3 regions of the Methylocella sp. CPCC 101449 genome follow, and region 3 is predicted to be linked to each of the others. Evidence: riboswitches for the same ligand, from Rfam matches in the RefSeq annotation. Region 3 holds a riboswitch; each other region holds the start of a gene.
The links. Region 3 has a riboswitch for S-adenosylmethionine ahead of OIM99_RS03995 (O-succinylhomoserine sulfhydrylase). Riboswitches for the same ligand answer to the same signal wherever they lie in the genome.
Positions count from the first base shown of each region.

Region 1: another riboswitch for S-adenosylmethionine. It lies ahead of OIM99_RS05175 (aliphatic sulfonate ABC transporter substrate-binding protein); the one in region 3 lies ahead of OIM99_RS03995 (O-succinylhomoserine sulfhydrylase).
Region 2: another riboswitch for S-adenosylmethionine. It lies ahead of metA (homoserine O-succinyltransferase); the one in region 3 lies ahead of OIM99_RS03995 (O-succinylhomoserine sulfhydrylase).

Region 1 is NZ_JAPDHU010000001.1:1,141,684-1,148,124, reverse strand. It holds gene queG (tRNA epoxyqueuosine(34) reductase QueG) at 1-1,012, opposite strand, end outside; gene OIM99_RS05200 (glutathione S-transferase family protein) at 910-1,602, opposite strand; gene OIM99_RS05195 (undecaprenyl-diphosphate phosphatase) at 1,843-2,652, shown strand; gene nth (endonuclease III) at 2,814-3,557, opposite strand; gene OIM99_RS05185 (DUF2244 domain-containing protein) at 3,599-4,096, shown strand; gene OIM99_RS05180 (methylated-DNA--[protein]-cysteine S-methyltransferase) at 4,204-5,142, shown strand; SAM riboswitch at 5,221-5,298, shown strand; gene OIM99_RS05175 (aliphatic sulfonate ABC transporter substrate-binding protein) at 5,329-6,303, shown strand; gene OIM99_RS05170 (ABC transporter permease) at 6,383-6,441, shown strand, end outside.
Region 2 is NZ_JAPDHU010000002.1:1,863,770-1,870,210, reverse strand. It holds gene OIM99_RS19870 (hypothetical protein) at 1-608, opposite strand, end outside; gene petA (ubiquinol-cytochrome c reductase iron-sulfur subunit) at 748-1,368, opposite strand; gene metA (homoserine O-succinyltransferase) at 1,561-2,484, opposite strand; SAM-I-IV-variant riboswitch at 2,527-2,632, opposite strand; gene OIM99_RS19855 (VOC family protein) at 2,837-3,259, shown strand; gene OIM99_RS19850 (DoxX family protein) at 3,453-3,851, opposite strand; gene OIM99_RS19845 (DoxX family protein) at 3,866-4,267, opposite strand; gene OIM99_RS19840 (helix-turn-helix domain-containing protein) at 4,387-4,794, shown strand; gene OIM99_RS19835 (glutathione S-transferase N-terminal domain-containing protein) at 4,831-5,415, opposite strand; gene OIM99_RS19830 (hypothetical protein) at 5,535-5,756, opposite strand; gene leuA (2-isopropylmalate synthase) at 5,869-6,441, opposite strand, start outside.
Region 3 is NZ_JAPDHU010000001.1:898,554-904,994, reverse strand. It holds gene OIM99_RS04005 (Pr6Pr family membrane protein) at 1-573, shown strand, start outside; gene OIM99_RS04000 (2'-deoxycytidine 5'-triphosphate deaminase) at 563-1,654, opposite strand; SAM riboswitch at 1,709-1,787, shown strand; gene OIM99_RS03995 (O-succinylhomoserine sulfhydrylase) at 1,862-3,055, shown strand; gene OIM99_RS03990 (GcrA family cell cycle regulator) at 3,501-4,037, shown strand; gene phoB (phosphate regulon transcriptional regulator PhoB) at 4,131-4,895, opposite strand; gene phoU (phosphate signaling complex protein PhoU) at 4,906-5,628, opposite strand; gene pstB (phosphate ABC transporter ATP-binding protein PstB) at 5,650-6,441, opposite strand, start outside.

The DNA of each region.
Region 1 (6,441 bases), 240 kb from region 3:
TGCGCACGAAACGGTCGCGACCGATGCGCTTGATCGGGCTGCCGGAGAATTTGCTCCGGAAGGCGGCGTCGTCGAGCGCAGCGAGGTCCGCGAGTGGCGGCGCCAGCAGGTCGTCGCGCGCCTGAAACTTGGCTTCGCGCGAAGCCGCGGCGAATTTGTTCCACGGGCAGGCGGCCAGGCAATCGTCGCAGCCATAGATGCGATTGCCCATGGCGGTGCGGAACTGCCGGTCGATATGCCCTTTGTATTCGATGGTCAGATAGGAGATGCAGCGCCGCGCATCGAGGCGATAGGGCGCGGGAAAGGCGTTGGTGGGACAGGCATCGAGACAAGCCCGACACGAACCGCAGTGATCGCTCTCGGGCGGATCGATGGGCAAAGGCAGCGTGGTGAAGATCGTGCCGAGGAACAGCCAAGAGCCATGATCGCGCGACACCAGATTGGTGTGCTTGCCTTGCCAACCGATACCGGCGGCCGCCGCCAACGGCTTCTCCATCACCGGCGCCGTATCGACGAAGACCTTCACGTCGGTCTCTGCATCGGCGCGGCTGACGAGAAATTGCGCCAGCATTTTCAACCGGCCTTTGATCAGCTCGTGATAGTCGCGATTGCGCGCATAGACCGAGATGGTCGCTTGCGAGGTCTGATCGAGCGAGGCGAGTGGATCGGTGTCAGGCCCGTAATTGACGGCGAGCACGATGACGCTGCGCACCTCGCTCCACAGCACACGCGGATCGCTGCGCCGATCGGCCGTTTCTTCCATCCAGTCCATGTCGCCATGAGCGCCCTCGCCGAGCCATTGCTTGAGGCGGGCAGGGGCCTGGGGAATGGCGTCGGGCGCGGCGATGCGGCACTGATCGAAACCGAGTTCGGCGGCGCGCTGGCGCAGGGCGTCGATGAAGGATGGTTTTAGAAATCGAGGTTGGCGTAGGCCGGCCCCGGCGTCATGCCCGGCACCCGGTCGTTCAGCAGGGCGCGGAACGACGGTCGCGATTTGATCCTCGCGTACCATTCCTTCGCCGTGTCGTCTTCGGTCCATGGCACGTCGCCCAGATAATCCGCACATGACAGATGCGCCGCCGCCGCCAGATCGGCATAGGTCATCATGTCGCCGGCCAGCCATTTCCGTTTGGCCGTCAGCCAGCCGATATAAGCCATATGATAGCGGATGTTAGCCCGTCCGGCGCGCACTGCGTCCATATCGGGGGCGCCGCCGCCGGCCTCGGCGGTCATGTAGCGCTTGTAGATCTTCTCCGTGACGAGAAAATTCGACACTTCGGCGAAGAATTTGCCGTTGAACCAGTCCATCAGCCGGCGGACCTCGATCCGCCCGGCGGGGTCCTGGGGCAGCAGGCGGTGCCCGCCCAGATGGGCGCCATAGGCCTCGTCGAGATATTCGGCGATGTTGCCGGCACCCGGTATGGCCAGTTGCGACGGTTCCACCAGAACCGGCGTCTCGCCCGCCGGATTGATCATCAGGAATTCATTCCGCCGTTCGAAAGCTCGTTCTTCGATCAACTCGGGCTCTAAGCCATATTCGGCGAGAGCGATGCGGATAAAGCGCGAATGAGGACAAAGCGGATGATGAAACAGAACGGGCATGAGCAACAATGATTTGGGGACCGCGACGCGAACACGGGTGAGATCTATGCAGGAGGAGACAGGCGCAAGGCCAGACTTTATTTAAAATGCATAGGCCCTAGGTTAAGTTCCGGTTAACCGTCATGGCTTTGGTATAATGGTGGCTTCAACTATAGAGGCTTGAGCTGCGGTGCGCGCGATTCGCGGACTGAGCGTATCTGCGGCCGTAGACCCTTCGATTCCGCGCCGAGGCCCTTCCTGATGTCCACGATTGAAGCCATCAAGGCGCTGATCCTTGGTGTGGTCGAAGGATTCACCGAATTTCTGCCGGTTTCGTCCACCGGCCATCTGCTGCTTATCGGCCATTTCCTCGGCTTCGAGTCGAAGGGCAAGACCTTCGAGGTGCTGGTGCAGCTCGGCGCCATCCTCGCCATTCTCATCGTCTATTTCAAAAAACTCTGGTCGATCCTGCTGGCCCTGCCCAGCGATCCCAGAGCCCGCTCCTTCGTCATCGGCATTCTGATCGCCTTTCTGCCGGCCGCCATCATCGGCGCGTTGCTGCATAACTTCATCAAGGACGTGCTGTTCAATCCGATGATCGTCTGCACCACGCTCATCGCCGGCGGTCTCGTTCTTCTGGCGGTCGAGGACATGCCGCTGAAGAGCAAATTCACCGATGTGATGGATTTCCCGCCGATGATGTGCCTGAAGATCGGTCTCTTCCAATGCCTCGCCATGGTGCCGGGCGTGTCGCGTTCCGGCGCCACCATCGTCGGCTCCATGCTGATGGGCGCCGAGAAGCGCGCGGCGGCGGAATTCTCTTTCTTCCTCGCCATGCCGACCATGGCGGGCGCCTTTGCCTACGATCTGTTCAAGAACTACAAGATTCTCGAATTCAACGACGTCGCGCTCATCGTCATCGGCTTTGTCGCGGCTTTCATTTCGGCGCTCGTCGTCGTGCGCGGCTTCTTGAACTATGTCTCGCGCCACGGCTTCAAGCTCTTCGCTTGGTGGCGCATCATCGTCGGCATCCTGGGTTGGATCGGGCTCTACTTCGTGCCGGTGCGCTAGAGCCCACCGTCATTGCGAGGAGTGCAACGACGAAGCAATCTAGGGCGCGTGGTAGGACGTCAAGAAATGCCTCTGAAACAGGCATTTTACGTCTATGGCTACACGCTTTGACTCCTGGATTGCTTCGCTTGCGCTCGCAATGACGGCAGGACGGTCGCGCATTAAATCCGCTTATCGCCCGACGTGCATAAATCGGCGACGACGCATTTCTCGCACTCCGGCCGGATCGCCTTGCAGATGTAGCGCCCATGCAGGATCAGCCAGTGATGGGCGTGGCGACGAAACTCCTTCGGCACGACTTTCTCAAGCCCCAGTTCCACTTCGAGTGGCGTCTTGCCGGGGGCCAGACGCAGCCGGTTGGAGAGGCGGAAAAGATGGGTGTCGACGGCGATGGTCTCTTCGCCCCAGGCGATGTTCAGCACCACATTGGCGGTCTTGCGGCCGACGCCGGGCAAGGTCTCCAGCGCCTCGCGCGTGCGCGGAACTTCACCGCCATATTGGTCGATCAATTGTTGTGAGAGTGCGATGACGTTCTTGGCCTTGTTGCGATAGAGGCCGATCGTCTTGATATAGTCGCGCACTTTTTCTTCGCCCAAGGCGACCATTTTCTGCGGCGTGTCGGCGACGGCGAAAAGGCCGCGCGTGGCGCGGTTGACGCCGACGTCGGTCGCCTGTGCCGACAGCACGACGGCCACCAGCAGCGTGTAGACATTGACATAGTCCAGCTCGCCTTTCGGCTCTGGATTGGCCTCGCGAAGCCGTTCAAAAATTTTGTGAATGATCGCCGCGCTGACCGGTTTTTTGCCGGGTTTTGCGGGTCTTTTACCGAGAACCGTCGGCACCGCCGCCGGGGCTTTCGAGGAGCGTCGTTTCGGCGCTGCGGAAGTGGATTTTTTCGCGGGCATGATCCGTCTATATTAGAGAGGAATTGGAGGCCGCGAGCGTCGTGACCGCGATCCATCCCAGCGACACACAGATTTTCGCACGCCGCACCGTGCCGCATCGTTCGCTCGACCGGCGCGGTTTCCATCGCCTGTTGATGGTTTTCGCGGCTTTCTCGTTTTGCGTCACCCTGCCGTTCGTCATCATGGGCGCCTGGCCGGTGGCGGGTTTCATGGGCGTCGACGTCCTGATCTTTTATTTCGCCTTCCGGGCCAATTTCCGCGCCGCCAACGCCTATGAGGATGTCACCCTGACGCCGGTGCTGCTGCATATCGAGCGCGTCAGCCATCGCGGCAAACGGCACGAATGGCGGCTCAACCCGCTCTGGGTGCGGCTGGAGCGGCAGGAGGACGAGGATTTCGGCCTGGAGCATATTGCGCTGGTGACGCGCGGCCGGCGCATCGAGGTCGCCATCTGGCTTGGGCCGGAAGCACGCGAGCAATATGCCAACGAACTGGCGCGGGCGCTGGCGGAGGCCAAGCGTGGTCCCCGCTATAATTGAATATCCCTGAACCGTCGCGGTTTTCGGGTGGCGGCAGGGGCGGGAGGGGGCCATGTTACGGGCCAGACACAAGGACCAGAACCATGACCCTGCAACCTGATCTTCCGATGGGCGCCCGCCCGATCGACCTGCGTGCCCCCGGCACCGTGCAGATCGCGCCCGACACCAATGATTACAACCGCATCCGCGCCGCCATCGAATATCTGACCCTGAACTGGAAGGATCAGCCTTCGGTGGAGGATATCGCCGCGCATCTCGGCATGTCGGCCTCGCATTTCGCTCATCTGTTCAAGCGTTGGGCTGGCCTCACGCCTATGGCCTTCCTGCAGGCGCTGACCATCGATCATGCCCGGCGTTTGCTGCGCGATCAGGCCTCGGTACTCGACACCGCCTATGAAGTGGGTCTCTCCGGTCCGGGCCGCCTGCATGATCTCTTCGTCACCCACGAGGCGATGTCGCCGGGCGAATATAAATCCCGCGGCGAAGGCCTGGTGCTGACTTACGGCTTCCATACCTCGCCGTTCGGCGAAGCCCTGGCGGTGTTCACGCCGCGCGGCCTCGCCGGCCTCGGCTGGGTCGACCAGAAGGCCGCGCCCGGTACGGCAGGCACCAACGGCAAGCCGGCGGGCGGGCGCGAAGGCGCGCTCGCTGACATGCAGCGCCGCTGGCCCAATGCCACCTATGTCCGCGACGATGCGGCGGCGGCCGATTATGTGCGCCGCGCCTTCGATCCGACGGAATGGCGTGCCGACCGGCCGTTGCGTGTCGTCCTGATCGGCTCCGATTTCGAGGTGCGGGTGTGGGAAACCCTGCTGCGCATCCCGCTCGGCAAGGCGACCACCTATTCCTCGATCGCCCGCCACATCGACAAGCCGAAAGCCGCGCGGGCGGTCGGGGCGGCCGTCGGTCGCAATCCGATCTCCTTCGTCGTGCCCTGCCATCGCGTGCTGGGCTCGACCGGCGAGCTGACCGGCTACCACTGGGGCTTGGCCCGCAAGCGGGCGATCATCGGCTGGGAAGCCGGACAGGTTGGTTCGATTACTTAATAACATAATATCGGAGTGGAAATATTCTATTCCGATATCAGGATGTTTTGTTTGACATAAAGAACATATCGTCTCATAAAACATCCACGCGCCGATTTGAGCTCGCAGCTTGCGGGCGCGGAAAAAATGCAGCTAAAGCGCCGGCCGGTCTCACGGGACGCGTCCGCGCAAACCGTGAGGACCGTCATGACACAATTTTCGCCCAAATTTTCCCGTCGTCTCATTTTGTCGGCCACGGCCCTTATGGCTTTGGCCGCACCCGCTTTCGCGCAGGTCAAAGAGATCCGCGTCGATTGGGCGACCTACAGCCCGCTCTCCCTGGTGCTGAAGGAAAAGAAACTGCTGGAGAAGGAATTCGCGGCCGATGGCATCGCCATCCGCTGGGTCTTCTCCGCCGGCTCCAACAAGGCGCTCGAATTCCTCAACGCCGGCTCGCTCGACTTCGGCTCCACGGCCGGTGCCGCCGCGCTGATCGGCAAGATCAACGGCAATCCCATCAAATCGATCGGCCTCTATTCGCGCCCCGAATGGACGGCCCTGGTGACGCGCCCCGACACCGGCATCACCAAGATTTCCGACCTGAAGGGCAAGTCAGTCGCGGTCACGCGCGGCACCGATCCGCACATCTTCCTGGTGCGCGCGCTCGACAGCGCCGGCCTCACCGAAAAGGACGTGCGCCTCGTTCTGTTGCAGCATCCCGATGGCAAGACCGCGCTCATCCGCAAGGACGTCGACGCCTGGGCCGGCCTGGATCCGATCATGGCGCAGGCGGAAGTCGAGGACGGCGCGCAACTGTTCTATCGCAACGCCGCCGCCAACACCTGGGGCGTGCTCAATACGCGCGAGGATTTCGCCAAGCAGAACCCCGGCATCGTCCGCCGCGTCAATCAGGTCTATGAAGAAGCACGCCAGTGGGCCGTGCAGAACAAGGCCGAACTGACCAAGCTGCTGGTCGCCGAGACCAAATTGCCGGAAGCGGTCATCGCCAAACAGCTTGAGCGGACCGATCTCAGCAATGCGACGATCGATGGTAAAGTCGCCGAGACGATCCAGGAAGCGGGCCTCGCCTTGCAGAAGGCAGGGGTCATCAAAGCCGATGTCGATGTGAAGGCCGCCGTATCGTCTCTCGTCGACACCAGTTTCGCGCCGAAAGGGCAGTAGCGCCTGAACACTTGGCCAAACACTTGGCCAAGCACTCGGGAGGAGTGGTGCGGTGAGTGAAGCGGGAACGCTTGAGAAGATCGAGACAGCCGATCGTCAGTGCGCATTCGTGCCCAGCCCGCGCTGGCTCTTCGGCCT
Region 2 (6,441 bases), on a different contig from region 3:
TTTGCAAGAGCGGAACGATTGGGCATCCGCAATCCTGGCAGTGCGATAATTTCATTCACGTTCTGCAGAAATGGTGCGTAGGCAACTTTGAATGAGGAGATGCCGAAGCGCTTGACGTCGTCCATCTGTCGATCTTGGATCAAGACGGAGACATCTGTGGCGACTGCCGCCAGGGCACCAACGATCTTCAATTGTACAATTTGAGCACGAACGATTTCGTCCTGAAATGTGAGAATATTACTGGCGAGCGGTGGGCGTTCCGACGAGCCGTGAGAAAAGAAGACATAGGCGCTGAGTACGCTGCGTTGCCTGGCGAGAATGGTCATCAGAGATTCGCTGTCCGCCGCTCCATAAGGAGCTTCGCCGACGAGAGCTGGATTCCAAAATGTATTGAGAAGTTCCGCATCGGCTGGCGTTGCGAGTGTTGGCATGGTGCCTTCGGCTTGCCGGGCCCTGATCCGCTGCTCAAATTTTTCGTAAAGCGCGTCGATCTTCTTGCTCGCGTCGGCTGGGACACCAGCTACAGCGGACGTACAGAGCAAGCATGCTGCGAGCCATCCTCCAGAGAGGGGCTGGCTAAGCATTGATGGCAGCAGTCTCATCAGCATCGCAACCCGGCCGTCACCTCAGGATGTCGATGTAAAAACGTGCCAGTGCCGATGAAGTTCCGCCCGATCGCTCGGGCCTTAACGTGCGCGCATACAACGTTCACAATTTTTGCGCGATCAGTGGTTAGCTAAGGCCGCGCTAGACCTGTTCTATCGTGCCGAAATCGAAGGTCTGGCCGTCCGGATTTTCGCCGATGCGCAGCACTTTATCGTTGACGTAGCGGTGTGGAGGCACGGGCAGATTATAGGGCGCGGGAACGCCGGAAAAGACGCGGCCTGCGAGATCATATTTGGAGCCGTGACACGGGCAGAAATAGCCGTCGTAACCACCGACGCTGCCGTCCGGCTTGAATTCGGGCAGGCAGCCAAGATGGGTACAGATGCCGACCAGGACGAGAAATTCAGGCTTGATCGATCGGTGCCAATTCACCGCGTAGGGCGGTTGTTGTAGTTGGCTGGATTGAGGATCGCGCAGCATGGCGAGAAGCTGAGGGTTTTGCAGACTTGCGAGTGCCATGCCACGCCATATGGCTCGCATTTGCTGTCCTGGTTCAAGCTGACTGATATCGATGTCGATGGGTACGCCCGCAGCAATGACGGAAGCGTCCGGCTGCATCTGATTGATCAGAGGCCAGAGAACGGCGCTCGTTCCGACGCCAGCCATGGCAGCCGTGGCGATATAAAGGAAGTCGCGTCGGCTTGACGTATCGGATGAAGTGAATGGCCGGGATGGATTGGGGAGAGGGCGCGTATTTTGCATCATGATCGCCTTACGTCGCCGCGAGGCTTGGAGGCCGTTCTGGCGGCTATTGCGATGTAAACGTGCCTCGCTACTGGGACAAATCTGGGGCAAATCCCCCAACATTAAGATTGTTTCACCAAGCGGCCATAAACCAGCAAGCTATCACCACTTCACGGTGCCCGATGGTTCCAGATCATCAATGCGGAAAACCTAGAAATAGGATGCGCTGCCGATACGTTCCACATCGAAAGGTGTCGTCTGGTAAATCTCATTGATCCAGTTTCCGAAGAGGAGATGAGCATGGCTGCGCCAGCGGTTCTTCGGCTGATGCTGCGGGTCATCGGCGGGAAAATAATTGCTTGGCAGTTGCATGCCATTCTCGATGTCCCGCACATATTCTTCGGCCAAAGAAGTCGAATCGTATTCGATGTGATTGAACATATGCAGGGTGCGGTGTTGCGGATCGTCTACTAGACAGAGGCCCGTTTCATCGCTGTCGGCCAATACGGTGAGATTACTGCCACGCGGAATATCGCTGCCTCGCGTTTCCGTCCAACGAGATACGGGGACGGAGAAATCGTCTGAAAAGCCGCGCATGAAAGGCGATGATGGCACGAGATTGCGCTGTCGATAGACGCCAAATGCTTTCTGCGCGAGTGCATGTTTCGGCATGCCGTGGAAATGATGCGTGGCGGCTTGCGCGCCCCAACAGATGGTAAAGGTGCGATGCACGTGCGTTTGCGTCCAGTCGAGTACGCGCTGTAGCTCGTCCCAATAGCCAACTTCCTCGAACGGCATCCGCTCGACGGGAGCGCCCGTGATGAGAAAGCCGTCGAAACGATCAGACTGCATGTCCGCCCATGGGCGGTAGAAAGCACGCATGTGATCGGCTGGGGTGTTGCGGGCGATATGGTCGGTCATACGTACCAGGGTCAGTTCGACCTGCAGGGGGGTGGCGGCAAGCAGACGCGCAATCTGTGTTTCCGTGCGGATTTTGTTGGGCATCAGATTGAGCAAACCGATCCGCATCGGGCGGATGTCCTGGCGGATTGCGTCTGTTTCGCGCATGACCATGACGCCCTCGGCATTGAGGGTGTCATAAGCAGGCAGGTCATCGGGAATTTTGATCGGCATTTCCGCGTGCGTCCTTCACTCCGGGCGAGACAGACGCGGTGGCTGGATCCGTTTGGTTGCCGGTTCGGCCACATCCTCCCTTCAGAGAGGCCACCTTGCTCGGTCAGCAGGTTGGCGTTGGGTCTCGCCCCAACTCTTGATGCGTGAACCGTTTTAGCTGGGTCGCCAGGATCATTTCAACTGGTCCGTTGCGGTATTTGCGACGTTTCAGTAAAAGACGACGGTCGAAAAAGGAGAGATCGGTGCGGTTAGCCCGATCCCCACGCAAGTGGGTCCTGGCCGTCGCTTTCGGCGTCGAGTCCCAAGACTTTCCCGCTGGCGCATGGGGTGCCGGCGTATGAAAGGTTTGGGCATGCAACAGCAAATCTCAATCATTACCATCGGCGTTGCCGATCTTGCTCGGTCGAAGCATTTTTACGGCGAAGGCTTCGGCTGGTCGCCAGTGTTTGAGAATGCAGAAATCTTCTTCTTCCAAATGAACGGCCTGATGCTTGGCTGTTTCCTCAAACCGTCGCTGGAAGCGGACATGGGGCGGCCGCTTCTGGCCGTCGCTGGCGCCTATTCCCTAGCTCACAATGTGGAGAGCGAAGCGGCGGTTATCGCCGTCATGAACCGATTGGCGCAGGCGGGCGGCCGCATTGTAAGGCCGGCGGATGCGCCTTTGCATGGTGGCTTTCGCGGCTATGTGGCTGACCCTGATGATCATGCTTGGGAGATCGCTTTTAATCCGGCCTGGACGATCGATGCGCAGGGGCATGTGACCTTCGGAATCTAGAATAAGTCGGCAGGTGAGCGGCCTCTCAACCGCTCACCCGCCAGGTCACGCAATGCTCGGTGCCGATACGCGACGCCGTGGAGCGACTGCCTGGCGGGGAGCTTCCATCAGGACAATCTGGAAGCGGCGTCGGATCCACAATGCGTCGGCGCGACAGCCGAGATAACGCAACCAACTTGGATCACGCCGATGGTCAGGCGTGAGAAAAGACCGAGAACAATTCGCCGCGTTTGATCCAGGCAATTGCGAGAAATATCAGAGCAGGAACGAGCGCATGGACGGCGTCGCGATCGAGAACCGTCAGATTGGCGGAGGTCGCCCCGATCATAATGGCCGCAGCCAGGATGGCACCGAATGCGGCCATGCCACGGGTGACGAGTAAAGCAGCGGCGGCCATCTGAATGAGACCGGTCAGAACGCGAAACCATTGTCCAGCGCCAATCGCGTTGAAGATCTCGATTGTCTGGCCGGCGCCATAAAGTTTCCCTATGCCGTCAGCGGTCAGCCAAAAAGCCAGGGCAAGCTCGATGAGGCGGAGGGTAATCGTCTTCCAGCGACCGGTAGGCGAGGGCGAGGCGACAGGCAATGACATGCGTGTCGCTCCACTCAGACGCCGTCCGCCAAAGCGAAGAGCTGGTTGCGCCGCTCCCATGCGATGGCCAGAAAGGCGACGGCAATGACCGTCGAGTGGATCATGTCGTGGCCGATGGCGAAATTGGCGAGGGTCGCAAAGGCCATGGTGATGGCGCCGAGAAGGGCGCCGAGACCGACCGTCGCGGGATAGAGCAGGGTCAGCCCGATGACGATCTCGATTACGCCGGTGAAATAGCGCAGCCATTGGCCGATCCCGATCGCGGTGAACAATTGCACCATGTCGGGGGTGCCGTAGAGCTTGGCCAGGCCCGCGCCCACGAAAAGGAGCGCCAGAGCGATGCCAAGTGCCCAGAAAACAATGTTTTTCCAGCGATAGCGGTAGATGGGTTTTGCGGTAGTGGCCGAGACGGACATGATGACACCCGTGGCACGTTTTTTCTTCGGGGTTGAAAGTGCCAGTCGAAATGTCGATGTTAGTATGCAATTACAAGTAGGATGGATTTTCTGCTGTAGTATGGAAAATATGGTGTAGTATGGAAAAGATGACTACCCAGCCGGATTGCAGCCACGTGGAATGCTTGCAGGAGCCGCCGCCTGAGATCGCGGCTACGCTCGCCGTGCTCGATGGCAAGTGGAAAATGCTGATTCTTTGGCAGCTCTTTCGGCGTACCTGCCGCTTCAATGAAATGCGCCGCGCCATCCCGGGTGTCAGTCAGCACATGCTGACGGTGCAATTGCGGGAACTCGAAAGCGAAGGGATTATCAGCCGCACCGTCTTTCCGGAGGTGCCGCCCCGGGTTGAATATGCGTTGACGGAACATGGGCGCAGTCTCGGACACGTCATGCGTGCCCTCTATGAATGGGGCGAGACCCATTTGGCGCGTGCAGTCCCATCACATCCTACCAAAGCGGATGCCGCGCAGGCAGAAAGTCGAATTTGAGAGGGGATGGCGCAAAGATTGCGCCATTCTTTCGCTTTAAATGAGTCCCTCGGCCTTCATCACGGTCTGAACGGCGGGACGTTGCTTCATACGATCGCGGAAAGCGTCGAGCGCGGCAGGCAATTGCACGCCCACTTTCTGCGCCCAGAGTGTCATGACGAACAGGTAGCAATCCGCCACGCTCAGCTTGTCGCCAAATAGATAGTTTCCCTTGAAACTGTCAGCGAGATATTTGGTGCGCCGCGTGATGTTCTCTGCTGCCTTGGCTTTTTCGTCGTCGCTTCCACCGGCGAAGAAGGGTTTGAAGTTCTTATGGACTTCGCTGCCGATGAAGGCGAGTGCCTCAAGTAGGCGCGTACGACCGAGGGATCCTTCAAGACCGAGCGCAGGCGCTTTATTGGCGACGTAGTCGAGGATCGCGGCATTCTCGGTCAGCAATTCACCGTTGCCCAGGACGAGCGCCGGCACATAGCCTTTCGGTGAAATAGCGTTGAAATCAGCACCTGAGGCGGTCTTTTTGGCGCGGAGATCGACGCGTTCGCTCTCGAACGGGAGACCTGCTTCTTGGAGGGCTATGTGGTCCGCAAGGCTGCAGGCCCCGGGACTATAATAAAGTTTCATACCGCGTACTCCTTCATTTGGGACGTTGATCGCGTTCGTCCTGCAGCGGGGTGTAGCAGCGGGTGTGTGGGTTGGTCTATCGCTTCACTTCAATTTGAGGGGCGGCAACCATGCACCACTTAATTGGGCTCTTTAGGGCCTCGCCAAGCCCAGCGAACGAGGGCCAGTGCGCTGCCTCCTGTTGCCATGCCAAGTAGATAGACGATGACAATCTGTAGCGCCAATGGGGCGGTGATCCGGAAACCAAGGAAAGATAGGGTGACGTTCTCCAGGTTCTGGAACGCGAAAATCAAAATGGCTACGACAAGAATGACGATCGTCGCTGTATTTAACCACCGCATGAGCCGCCCCCTGTTCTTTCTATTGCGAGAGAATTTCCTTATGGGCAGTCCGCGTCAAGAGGGGCTGAGGCGCCAAGTGGAAGGGTGCGGAGCCTAAGCCCCGCACCACAGTTCAAATCGCATTGAAGGCACTGAGCAGTGCCTTGACCGAAGCCGTGGCTACATCGTCGTCGATGCCAACGCCAAAGACGCGGCGATCGTCTGGCATACGGCATTCGACATAGGCGGCGGCTTGCGCGTCCGAGCCACGTCGCAGCGCATGTTCGTGGTAATCGACAATCTCGACGTCCATTTGCAACCCGTTATTCAACGCCGAGACCGCACTGGAAATAAGGCCGTTGCCGCGGCCGTTGACTGCGATCTCGCGGCCATCGACGCGGATACGGCCGGTGAAGGCGCGTGAAGAGCCACTTCGTTTGCCTCCGTCGTCGTAGTCAACGAGCTCAAATCGTTGCCGACCTCTCAAGTGATAGGCTTTTTCGAAATTACTCCAGATATCTGCGGCACTCATCTCCTTACCGGTGCTGTCAGCTATGGCCTGCACTTTGCGGCTGAAATCCATCTGCAGGCGCCGTGGCAATTGCAGGCCGCGATCCTGTTCGAGAATCCAAGCGATGCCGCCCTTGCCCGATTGGCTGTTGACGCGAATGACGGCCTCATACGTGCCTCCCACGTCGGCGGGATC
Region 3 (6,441 bases):
GCCTGTGTCACCTGGATCGGATTGGCCGTGCAGCTTCAGGCCTCGACCGAACTCGCCGGCACGGTGCCTTCGGCCATCTGGGCTATGCTGCGCTTCTTCACCGTGATCGCCAATCTGCTCGTGGCGACCGTCTTCACGATTCTGGCCTTGGGCGGCAGGGTGGCGCCAAGCCTGCTCGGCTGCATCACGCTGGCCATCCTGTTCGTCGGCGTCATCTATACGCTGTTGCTGCGCGGCCTCATCGAATTGAGCGGCGGCGCCAGACTGGCCGATCTGGTGCTGCACCACGTCACGCCGGTTCTGGTGCCCTTGTTCTGGCTGATCTTCGCGCGCAAGGGCGGTCTGCGGTCCGTCGATCCCTGGCTCTGGGCTCTGCTGCCGTTGGTGTATTTCATCTACGCCATCGCACGTGCCGCACTCGATGGCCGCTATCCCTATCCCTTCATGGATGTGGCGACGATCGGTTGGGCGCAAACCGCCGTCAACGCCGTGGTGATGGCGCTGGGCTTCGTCATCGGCGGTTATGTGTTCTACGCGCTCGACAGTTGGATGAGCCGCCGTTCTACGCCCTGAAATGTTTCGACAGCTTGAGGCCCTGCGCCTGATAGTTCGATTTCAGGTCGGCGCCATAAAGCGTGCGCGGCGTCTCGGCCATTTTCTCATAGACCAGACGTCCGACGATCTGCCCGTCTTCGAGAATGAACGGCACGTCATGCGAGCGCACTTCGAGCACGGCACGCGCACCGGCGCCACCGGCTTCCGCCGCGCCGAAGCCCGGGTCGAAGAAGCCGGCGTAATGCACGCGGAACTCGCCGACCAAGGGATCGAAAGGCGTCATCTCGGCCGCGTGGTCGGGCGGCACGCGCACCGCTTCCTTAGAGGCGAGGATGTAGAATTCGCCGGGATCGAGCACGAGATCGGCGCGGCCATGCCGGTGAATGGGCTCCCAGAAATCGAGCATGGCATGGGCAGCGGGCTTGTCGACATCGATGAGGCCCGTGTGCCGCTTGGCGCGATAGCCGATCAAGGTCGAGCCGTCGAAACCGGCCAGATCGACCGAGACCGCCACGCCGCCTGAAATCGACGGCTCGGCCGAGGTCACCAGTTTCTCGCGCTTGTGCAGATCGAGATGGCCTTGATCGTCGAGCCGCGCCTGGCCGCGCCGGAAGCGCACTTGCGACAGGCGCGAGCCGCTGCGCACCAGCACGGGGAAAGTGCGCGGCGAAATTTCCGCATAGAGCTTGCCGTCGTAGCCGGCTTCGATCTGGTCGAACTCATGCGCCCGGTCGGCGATGACGCGGGTGAAAACGTCGATACGGCCGGTGGAGCTTTTCGGATTGGCGGAAGCGGCGATTTCGGCCGGCAAAGCCAGGCTTTCCATCAGTTCGGCGATATAGACGCAGCCCGTTTCCAGCACGGCGCCCTGGGTCAGGTCGATTTCATGCAGGGCCAGGGCCTCGATCCGCGCGCTGACGGGCCGCTCAGGCCCGGGCAGGAAGCTGGCGCGCATGCGCCAGGCCCGGCTGCCCAGGCGTAAATCCAGGCTTGCCGGCTGGACCTGGCCGGTCGCGAAGGGGGCAGCGATGCGGATCGCGCCCGCGCCATGCAGGGCCTCGATCTCGTGGGCAGGCAAAATGCCGCGGTTCTGGCTCATAGGACTGGCGTAACTGAAGGCTTGGTTGACGCCAAGTCGGCGGCTGGGCTAGACCACAAGTATCGTGGTCATTTGGGCCGACCGGCTTGCCGCCACGTAAAATAAGGGGCTAAGGGGTCGTGTCCGCACTCGATAAGTCCCGTGCGCCCGGCTCGAACGAGCCGGGTTTTGTTTTGGGCGGCGGTCCGCCCCGGGTGGAGAAAAAGCATGAGTCAGAACAAGTCGCCGCGCCATCTGCGTCCCGCCACCCGCCTGGTCCATGGCGGAACCCTGCGCTCCCAGTTCGGCGAAATGTCCGAGGCCATGTATCTGACCCAGGGCTATGCCTATGACAGCATGGAAACCGCCGAACGGCGCTTCAAGGGCGACGAGCCCGGCTTCATGTATTCGCGCTTTTCCAACCCGACCGTGGCCATGTTCGAGCAGCGGATGGCCTTGCTGGAAGGCGCTGAATCGGCCCGGGCCACCGCCACCGGCATGGCGGCCGTCACCGCCGCCATCGTCGGCCAGCTCAAGGCGGGCGATCACATCGTCGCCGCCAAAGCGCTGTTCGGCTCCTGCCGCTATGTCGTTGAGGATCTGATGCCGCGTTTCGGCGTGGCCTGTACCCTGGTGGACGGCACCGACCTCGCGCAATGGCGCGCCGCCGTGCGCCCCAATACCAAGACCTTCTTCCTCGAAAGCCCGACCAATCCGCAGCTCGAGATCATCGATATCGCAGCCGTGGCGAAGATCGCCCATGATGCCGGCGCGACTTTGGTGGTCGACAACGTCTTCGCCACGCCCATTCTGCAAAGCCCGTTGCAACTCGGCGCCGATTGCGTCGTCTATTCGGCGACCAAACATGTCGACGGCCAGGGCCGCGTGCTCGGCGGCTGCATTCTGGCGTCGGAAGCCTTCATCCAGGCGCACATTCACAATTTCCTGCGCCAGACCGGCCCGGCCATCTCCCCCTTCAATGCCTGGGTGATGTTGAAGTCGCTTGAAACCCTGCCGCTGCGCGTCAACCAGCAGATGCGCAATGCCGAGCGGGTGGCCGATTTCCTGGCCGAGCAGAGCGCCATCAACTACGTGCTCTATCCTTCGCGTAAGGATCATCCGCAGCACGAGCTGGCCATGCGCCAGATGTCGGGTGGCGGCACCGTGGTGGTGATCGATGTGAAGGGTGGCAAGCAAGCCGCCTTCCGCATGGCCAATGCCTTCTCCATCATCAAGATTTCCAACAATCTGGGCGACGCGAAAAGCATCGTCACCCATCCGGCGACGACCACCCATCAGCGTCTGCCGCAGGCCGATCGTGAAGCGATGGGGATTGGCGAGGGCATGCTGCGCCTGTCCATCGGCCTCGAAGACATCGAAGACATTCTGGAAGATTTCCAGGCCGGCATCGCGGCGATTTAGCCGTCACAACGTTGCTGGCTTGCCTTTGATGAGCCCATCAAAGGCAAGCCAGAGGGCGTTAAGGCGCTACAAAAACCCGCCACACTTGCCGTTTACGGTCCTGCCGGCGTGAAGGCAGTGGATAAGTAGAGGCTTGTCCGCCGGCCCCGACGCGCCGCATCCCAGCGTCGGCAAACTCAATGTTTGCATGGAGTTGATACCGCCACAGCCGGCGCCGGGATCGTCGAAAAGCAGCGAAGGGCTTGGGGAAAACGGATTTCACCCACATGAACATTGAACAGGGACTCTTGCGCGTGATTCTACGGCTAGTGTAGATTCAACGCTGTCTACTACGACATTTCGTGCGGCGGACCTTTCAGCAAGCGTGACATGCGTCCAACGCTCACCGGTACATCCGGGGAGCGGGCCAGACGGATTCACGGCAAAACGGACTTAGGAGAACAGCATGTCCTGGACCGATGAGCGCGTTGAGACGCTCCGTAAGCTCTGGTCGGATGGTCACAGCGCCAGCCAGATCGCAGCCGAGATCGGCAATGGCATCACGCGCAATGCGGTGATCGGCAAGGTGCACCGGCTTGGTCTGTCGGGCCGCGTCAAGGCGCCGTCGACGGCCGCGCCGCGCCCCCGTGTCTCGCAGCCTCGCGCCCATCGGCCGGCGGCGGTTCAGCGGTCGGGCACCATGGGCGGTGGTATGGTGCGCGGCAATACCGCGCTCGCCTTCGCGCCGCGCGCCTATGAGGCGCCGGTGCTCAAGCCGATCGAGGAAGTCCTGCTGCCGATGTCGGAGCGGGTGACGATCATGGAGCTGAAGGAAGCCATGTGCCGCTGGCCGCTCGGCGATCCCGCGACATCCGAGTTCCGCTACTGCGGCGGCAAGTCCGATCCCGGTGCCACCTACTGCCCCTATCATTCGCGCATGGCCTATCAGCCGGCGCAAGATCGCCGCAACCGCTCGAAGATGCAGGTTCCGCGGCTGACCTGATCAGGCAGCTATTCGGAAAAGTTAAAGGCGTGTGATCAATCACACGCCTTTTTTCTTTTCGGCTTCGGTGAAGTGGATCAATCCCGCGAGCAATCAATCCCGCTCGAAAGTCTCGTCGAAGGAATAGCCGGCGCCGCGCACCGTGCGTAGCGGATCGCGTTCGCGGCCGCGGCTGATCGCCTTGCGCAGGCGCCCGATGTGCACGTCGACCGTGCGTTCGTCGATATCGATGGACAGGCCCCACACCGCGTCGAGCAGTTGCGCGCGTGAGAAGACGCGGCCCGGCTTTTCCATCAGATGTTCGAGCAACCGGAATTCGGTGGGACCCAGATGCAATTCGCGGCCGTTGCGATGGACGCGGCGCGTTTCGCGATCGAGTTCGATCGGTCCACGTTGCAGCTTGGTGGCGATGCGTTCCGGCCGCGAGCGGCGCAGAAGAGCATGTACCCGGGCCATCAGTTCCGGCACCGAGAACGGTTTCACCACATAGTCGTCGGCGCCGACCGAAAGGCCGCGCACCCGTTCCTGTTCCTCGCCGCGCGCGGTGAGCATGATCACCGGCAGGCCTTTGGTCGCCTCCCGCGCCCGCAGGCGTCGGCAGATTTCCAGGCCCGAGACGCCGGGCAGCATCCAGTCGAGGATCAGGAGATCGGGCACCTCCTCGGCGAGGCGGATTTCCGCCTCGTCGCCCCGTTCGATCCTTTCCACGGTGAATCCGGCCGCTTCCAGATTGTAGGCAAGCAGCAGCGCGATGGCCGGCTCATCCTCGACTATGAGGATGCGCGGTGCGGTCGCCTCGTTGCGTGGCCGCCTGTCGTTCACAGACACGGGTTTCGATTCATTCGTGAAAGTCTGCATGGATCAGCCTCTATTTTGCCGCCGCTGCTTGAGACTCAAGACCCGATGATCCACCCTTGGGTCGTTCCACCGGCAGCGGTTCGCCGGTGACGAGATAATGTACGGTTTCCGCGATGTTGGTCGCGTGATCGCCGATCCGCTCGATGTTCTTCGAGCAGAACAGCAGATGGGTGCAGAACGAAATGTTGCGCGGATCTTCCATCATGAAGGTGAGGAGATCGCGGAAGACGGAGTCTTCCAGCGCGTCGACATCAGCGTCGCGCCGCCACACTTCGTCGGCCGCCGCCACGTTCTTCTGAGCATAGGCGTCGAGCACGTTCTTGAGCTGAATGGCCGCGATATCGGCCATGTGCTTGAGACCGACGAGCGTGCGCGGCACGCGCATGTCGCCGGAAATCTTCGTCGTGCGCTTGGCGATGTTCTTGCAGAGATCGCCGACACGTTCCAGATCGCTGGCGATATGGATGGCGGCGACCAGTTCTCTGAGATCGACGGCCATGGGCTGGCGCCGGGCGATGGTCAGCACGGCCTTTTCTTCGATCTCGCGCTGCAAAGCGTCGAGCTTGGGGTCACGTTCGATGGTGCGGCGAGCCAGGTCCGCATCGAGGCGCGACAGCGCGTCGATGGCGTCATAAAGCATCTTCTCCGCGATCCCGCCCATTTCGGCGAGGCGGCTGCCGATGAAGTGCAGCTCCTCGTCATAGGCCTTCACGGTATGCTGGTCGGTGGTCATGTTGATCTCCGGAATCCTGTCTCAGCCGAAGCGGCCGGTGATGTAGTCCTGCGTCTGTTTTTGTTCCGGCGACATGAAGATTTTCGAGGTCTGGTCGAATTCGATCAGATCGCCGAGATACATGAATGCCGTCTTGTCCGAGCAACGCGCCGCCTGCTGCATGTTGTGCGTGACGATCGCGATCGTGTAGCGCGTCTTCAGCTCGTCGATCAGTTCTTCGATCTTGGCGGTCGAGATCGGATCGAGCGCCGAACAGGGCTCGTCGAACAGGATCACTTCCGGGCGGATGGCCACGGTGCGGGCGATGCACAAGCGCTGCTGCTGGCCGCCCGAAAGGCTGAGGCCGCTGGCATTGAGCTTGTTCTTCACTTCTTCCCACAGCGCCGCGCCACGCAGCGCCGTTTCGACGCGGCCGTCCATCTCGCTCTTCGGCAGCTTTTCGTAGAGGCGGATGCCGAAGGCGATGTTGTCATAGATTGTCATCGGGAATGGCGTCGGCTTCTGGAACACCATGCCGACGCGGGCGCGCAGCAGGTTGATGTCGAGTTTCGGGTCGAGAACATTCTGCCCGTCGAGCAGAACCTCGCCCTCGGCGCGCTGGTTCGGATAGAGGTCGTACATCCGGTTGAGGATGCGCAGCAGCGTGGACTTGCCGCAGCCCGACGGTCCGATGAAGGCGGTGACCTTGTTGGTCTCCAGCTCCAGGTTGATGTTCTTCAGCGCTTTCGTCGTGCCGTAATAGAAGTTGAGGTTACGGACCGACAGTTTGATGTCCGAAGGCGAAGGCCGATTGGCCGGCTGCGACTCGACGGG